DNA from 2 places in the Shewanella sp. N2AIL genome. Region 2 is predicted to be linked to the other one. Evidence: riboswitches for the same ligand, from Rfam matches in the RefSeq annotation. Region 2 holds a riboswitch; the other holds the start of a gene.
What was found. Region 2 has a riboswitch for cyclic di-GMP ahead of MO387_RS00530 (glycosyl hydrolase family 18 protein). Riboswitches for the same ligand answer to the same signal wherever they lie in the genome.
Positions count from the first base shown of each region.

Region 1: linked by a shared signal. The riboswitch ahead of gbpA (N-acetylglucosamine-binding protein GbpA) and the one ahead of MO387_RS00530 (glycosyl hydrolase family 18 protein) in region 2 are both predicted to bind cyclic di-GMP.

Region 1 covers NZ_JALBYT010000023.1:68,099-71,518, forward strand. The annotation lists gene gbpA (N-acetylglucosamine-binding protein GbpA) at 53-1,498, opposite strand; cyclic di-GMP riboswitch class I at 1,621-1,720, opposite strand; gene MO387_RS14235 (TMEM165/GDT1 family protein) at 2,131-2,685, shown strand; gene katB (catalase KatB) at 2,812-3,420, opposite strand, start outside.
Region 2 covers NZ_JALBYT010000001.1:112,129-115,548, reverse strand. The annotation lists gene MO387_RS00530 (glycosyl hydrolase family 18 protein) at 1-1,134, opposite strand, end outside; cyclic di-GMP riboswitch class I at 1,249-1,337, opposite strand; gene MO387_RS00525 (ROK family protein) at 1,649-2,434, opposite strand; gene MO387_RS00520 (aminopeptidase P family protein) at 2,817-3,420, shown strand, end outside.

The sequences.
Region 1 (3,420 bases), on a different contig from region 2:
TGTTTAAGCCCAATCACATCATGTTGAGAATCGATTAACTCAACATGTTAATTTACAGCTCAGTCCACGCCATAGCCCAAGAAGCGCCAACACCTGGCTCAAATCCTGTGGCAGAAGCCGACCACTGCATGCAATAGCCGCTATAGGGGAATGGCTTACATTGATACACTTTGCCATTTTTAGGCTGTAACACTGTGGTGCCTGCAACGTAACCTTTCACCCCTTCAGGGAAAACAAAATCCGCTTCCGGCGTTGGTGCTTGATCCTTTAAGAAGAGATCAAAGTTCTGCTGAATAACATCACCTTGTTTAGGCTCAGCTTTAACCTGCAAGTGATAATGTCCAGCTTTAGGCGCAACCACGTCTAACACTAAGCTCGCACTAGTATTATTAACGGTTTGGCTCACAAAACCCGCAGCCGTGCCATCGTGGCTAAACAAATACGCAGACACTAACATTTCAGCATTGCTGGTGACGTCAAAACGAACCTGCGCCGCGCCGTCGATAATTTGATAATCGTCGGCAAGTGAAGTGACTTCTAAGCTGTTACCCGGTGCGGGCGCCAGATCAAATCCCACTTCGACACGCTCAATACCTGAAGTTGTCGCAGTAAAAATGTCGTTTTTGCCATACACAGGCTCAATCACACCTGATGCATTTTTTTGTCCCGCTTTTAACTGAGACTGCTGGGCATTAATCGCGCTCGCTAATAGGAAAGGCCAATTTTGTTTATCACCTTGAGTCGCATCGCTAATAGTAATCACTGTTTGCTTAGCCGGTTGCTCACCATTGGCATCGAACACTCGGGTCATCACTTTATCGCCCGCCTTGAGATCGAGTGACGGATTGATGTCGCCCACATCGAGCCATTCACCCGGTACGACGGGACCCGAATCTAAGTTCACATCGATAGCATTGTAGAAACTGTTGGTGGTATCACCCACTTCCCACACGGCTAGAATCACTTGATAACCGCTGCGGCCTTCTGGCACATAGCAGTCATGGGTCACTAACTTAGGTGGCTGCACCATGCCACCATCGACTACGCAGAATGGCGCTAAGTCAAAGCTCGCACGGCTTAAAGCTTGGTTTTGATTCCAATCTTGGCGAGTTAAATAATAACGCCAATTGCGGGTGACATGATTGGCGGTGAACTGCCAACTGAACTTATTCCAGCCCGCTTTGATATCCGTCTTTGACCAACGGCTGGGACTCTGTTCATCTAAAGGCGAGAAAGCACCATTACCCGCACTCGCCAGTTTGCCATCCGCAGGACCTGACTCAGGAAAACCTGATGGTCCTTCAACGCTTTGCGGTTCCCATTGCACAGCGCCACAGTTGGCATTGTTGCCGGTTTTGCAGGCATAGGAACGTGACTCTGGCGCCACAACATAACCGTGTGCCTGTGCAGAAATACTCACAAACGCATTTGCCGCCATCACTGCGGCGGCCAATAAACTCAATCTAGAAACAGGGGAAAAAACAGTAGGATTTGCCACTTTAATGCACTCCATTTGCACCCATCTTCGCCAGTATTGGCTTGGGCTTAGGTATAAAAGTGGTATTTGGGCAAACAACAGCATTAAACAGCAGTCGTTTATCTTTCACAGAAATCGAATTCTGCGGCAACTCCGCTATCTTAGTTCACTAAAAAATCCATTTACAACCTTAGACCGGAAGCTTTGCGTCCTAACTTTTCAATTAGTTTGCCAAATACGGTAGGTGTCATCGAATCACTACGAGTTAATAGTATGTAATCAAGTAGAAATGACTTGGCTAAATTAGCAACAAAAGACAACGCTGTCAAAAAATAATCCATTTATATTCATATAATTACAGAATGTCGCGCGGTATTATTCTGACACCCGTCAAACATTCATTCATGCCTACTGTAATAAACTCGTGCTTGAAACCGAAATTCACTTAGGTATAATGCCCACCTCGCTTCGGGGGAGTAGCTAACTGGATGTCGAACCATCGTCATCTAGGGTGAACATCAACATACTTGGCCACACGCCATGGTGTTCACAGCAAATCATCGATTTGCCCAGCAAGACCTGAGCACAATGACTGCACCTAGGGGTGGACGGTTTATTGTGCTTATGTCTTAACCACCCCTAAAGGATCACACTTGGAAGCCCTACTTGCCTCAACCTTTACGGTTGCCATTGCCGAAATTGGTGATAAAACTCAATTACTTGCACTAATTCTTGCCGCAAGATTTAAAAATAAAACCGCCATTATTTTAGGCATTTTGCTGTCGACCTTATTCAACCATTTTGCCGCCGCTTGGATTGGCCAATGGGCGATTAACTGGGTCAGCCCAGATCTTGCCCGCTATTTAGTTGCCGCGTCCTTCTTCGCGATCGCTCTTTGGGTGTTAATCCCAGATAAAGTCGATGCTGAAGAGAGCCGTTTCTACAAAATGGGTCCCTTCCTCGCCACCTTTATCCTGTTTTTCATCGCCGAGATGGGGGATAAAACCCAAATCGCAACGGTAGTGTTAGCCGCAAAATACGATTCATTAACTATGGTGGTTGCAGGCACAACCTTAGGCATGCTGCTTGCCAACGTACCTGTGGTGATCGCAGGCCATTTCAGCGCCGAAAAATTACCTATGTTGTGGATACACCGCGGCTGCGCCGTATTGTTCGCACTCTTAGGCGTTGTCACTCTGCTGTTCTAAATGCTTTAAAGCTTGAATTACCACAACAAAAAGGCCAGTGATAAACATCACTGGCCTTTCTACTTACGACGGTTTTATTGAGATAAACAGTGTCGACTTAGAAGCTTAACTTCTTAGAAACGCAGTTTATAACCCTAATGCCGTTCTAATACGCTGACCGTAATCCGCATCGGCTTGTTCGAAATGTGCCAGCATACGTTGCTGCACATCTAAACTTGCTTGACTTAGTGAACCCGAAATCGTTGCCACTAAGCGTGCTTTCTCTGCTTCTGAGAAAATACGATATAGATTACCCGCTTGGGTGTAGTCGTCTTGGTTATAACGGCTATAACGCGCCGCCTCGCCTTCTAAACGCAGTGGTGGCTCGGCAAAGTTTACCGGTTCAACCAGAGCATCCGCAGTGCTGTTCGGGCCATAGTTTGCCGTGGCATCGGCCCCCGTTTGGCTGCCATGGTAAGGACATTGTGTGCCCGCCATAGCGCCCGCACGTTGATGGTGATTTGCCTTAGCGGCATGTGGGCAGTTCACCGGTAACTGGTTGTAGTTGGCACCAATGCGGTAACGCTGGGCATCAGCATAGGCAAATAAACGCGCTTGCAACATCTTGTCGGGTGAAGCCCCTACACCGGGAACCAAATTGCTGGGCGCCAATGCCACTTGCTCAACTTCGGCAAAGTAGTTTTGTGGCAGGCGATTCAGCTCTAACACCCCAATCTCAAGCAATGGATAGTCGCT
Region 2 (3,420 bases):
ATAATCGACCTTTGCCATTTTTTGAGCATCGATACCAATTGCGGAAGTCAGTTCATAGGTACGACCCGTCTCAGCACTTAACTCGTCGAGCATGGCGCGCAGTTCACGCATCAAGGCCACATAGGTTTCACCGTCATTGGCATTACCTAAGTTTGGATTCGCACCGCCACCACCTGGATATTCCCAATCAATGTCAACGCCATCGAAGAACTTCCACGTTTGCAGGAATTCCTTCACCGATGCAACAAAGGTATCGCGCTTAGTTTTGTCGCCAAAGTAGAAAAAGGGATCAGATAACGTCCAGCCACCGACCGAAGGCAAAATCTTTAGATCGGGGTGGGCTTGCTTCAGCGCCATCAATTGACCGAAGTTGCCTTTGTAGGGATCAGAGTAGTCACTCACCCCCGCCTGTGGCATTTGAATTGCCGCCCAAGGATCGTGGATAGCGACTTTAAAATCTTCACGGCCACTACAGGCGCGTTGCAGCGCTTGGAAACTGCCGTCGATTTCTTTCAAACTATCGTTAATGCCATCACCACCACAAATAGGGGTAAAGCCATATAAAATATGAGTTAAGTTCTGTGCTGGGATCTTATCGACTGGGAACTTACGGCCGTACACACCCCATTCTACAAAGTAACTGCCGACCACTTTGCCCGACTTGTTAACGTATGGACGATTGTTTTCTTTAAGCGGAGCATTGAGTGGCACTAAATGGCTGCCATCGGTATCGGCCACGAGGATTTCTTTGGCATCGCTCGCCGTACAACCATCGCTGTTACACAGTTGCACTTGCATCTGATAACGGCCGCCTTTGTTCACCTTAAAGTTAGCGGTGCCCGAAGCGCCTGAGGGGCCCTCCCAAGCGACATTACCGTTGAGCAGCACTTGGGCTTTATTGCCCACATCGCCACTCCAAAGGTTCCAGCTGACGGACACGTCGGCGGCATCTTTAATGGTTACCAACTGATTGTAAGCCGTAGCAGCTTGATTAACTTCGATAATAGCGAACTTGGTTTCACCCCAACCTATAGTCGGTTTGCCGGGCGCTGCGGCAAATGCACTGGCACTCACGGTAGATGCCAGCGCCGATGCCACCAGCAAGGCTGATGTTGAAATTTGAGTCTTGAACATGAGATATCCCTATTGAATTTTTTATATGAATCAATAAGGCAAACAAAGCGTAGACAGGAAACAACACTCTCTTAAGACCATGCAACACGACAGACAATTGCACGAAGAAAAACCTGTGGTATCCCCGCTATCATAGGTACAGACGAACCCTTAGACCGGAGGCTTTGCGTCCCAGTTTTTCAACTGGTTTGCCTTTTACACGCAATGACAACGTTGTCATTACGATAATCAGCATAGACGTAAGCGCAATAAAAATGCAACAAAATATTATCAACTAAGGTAGTGGTCTGATAAGAAAGCAATTAAATACAGTTCAGCTATTTCTAATATTTACTTTGATAATTAAGGCTTTGCTGACTATTTTAGCCATAAAAAACAGGACACGATAAGCCAAAGGCATCACCTGTCCTGTTATCAATTTCACTATTTATGCTGCGAATACTGCTTAAATTGCTAGGGCTGAGCCGCTGAACTCTAATAATTCAAAATCATAAGCAAACAGCATCTATGATCCTTATACGCGTGGATAATCCCTTGCGAGCATCACAGATAAACCTCTGCACACTAAGGTTTCCATATCATCGACGCGGTTGATTTTCATCTCAGCTAAGGGCGCGCTCAATGCCATTTGCTTTAAGCTTTCGAGGCAGCCTTTGTAGTAAGGAGCACTGTTCATCATGTTACCCGCGAGCCAAATCCGATTGGGATTAAACAAATTAACGGTCCACGCCAGCCCCATACCAAGGTAACTGCCCGCACGGTATAAATCATCCTGAGTGGTGATGTTACGGCTGCGTACAGAATCGCCACTGGCGAGTTGTTCTAAACTAAATTCGCCTGATTCTGTCATCACGCGGCAATGGCCCAACTCCCCTGCCACCCCCGTCGCTCCAGTAAAAGCTTGCCCATTAAACGCAATTGACATCCCTATCCCAGTGCCGCACATGACCAACAACTCACAGGCATATTTGGCATCGCACGTGGCTTGCATACCCGCATCCATATCGTTGCAAATAAACTTAAGCTCGCCTTGAGTTTTCACTGTGTCAAAACTCAAACCATTGAGTCCGGGTAACGATTTACAGGCAACCAAACGATTATTTTGTACGAGTCCTGGTACGCCAATCGCTAATTGGTAATGCTGTAAATCGTAATCGCGTTCAAGTGCAGCGATTTGATTATTTAACTCTTCAATTTTAAAACCTTCGCCTGTGGGGATTTTATATTGTTCTGTATGTCCCGCGAGCTGAAGTTCGAACAGGGCTGTCGTACCGCCCACATCTATTGTTAGGATTTGCATCGCTTACTCCACTGATACATGTGCCCCACTCTGACCCCGAGCGAAGATGGCAAATGTTAGCATAGGGTCCAAATGTTAGCGATTGAATAAAACTTAAGTAGCTAATTTGTAAGGAACAAGTCTAAAAAAACATGACTGACATTTTGTTTTACTCAGGTTTTATGCTAAGAGTCACACAAATAAATTAAGGATTTAAAAGCTTAGCTTGCCCATCACCGTCAGCACAAATTCACGATTGTATACAAAATCCTTTATTCGCTCCCCTTGCATCTCGCGCGTTAGGCTTGCGATAATCCGAGCTGGTTAGAACTCAAATAAACGTATCCTTAGGCAAGCTTTGCCTACCGACTTGCACAGCGTGCCAGTCTCACTTGGAGCCCATATGTCACATTCTATCGCCAGCCGCCTCGACGCTATTCGCAGCGAATTATCTTCTGCCAATCTCGATGCTTTTATCATTCCCCGCGCCGACGAGTATCTGGGCGAATATGTGCCAGAACACAACGAACGTTTGTACTGGGCAACCCACTTTACCGGTTCGGCAGGCATGGCTATCGTATTGAAAGATAAAGCAGCAATATTTACCGACGGCCGTTATACGGTGCAAGTTCGTCTGCAAGTGGATGCTGCACTTTTCAGCTACGAAAGCCTGACAGACACGCCACAAATTGAATGGTTATGTGACACGCTACCAGCGGGATCTCGCGTTGGCTTCGATGCACGCTTGCATACTTTAGCTTGGTTTGAAAATGCCAAAGCGACCTTAAACAAAGCCCAAATCGAATTAGTGGCGGTTGAGCAAAACCCTATCGATTTACATTGGCAGGATCGCCCCGCACCCTCGAGTGCGCCAATCACGTTATTCAGTAACGAGAGTGCCGGTAAAACCAGTCTGCAAAAACGTACTGAAATTGGCGCCCTAGTGAAAAAAGCCGGTGCTGATGTCGCGTTGATCGCCGCCTTAGATTCTTTCTGCTGGTTGTTAA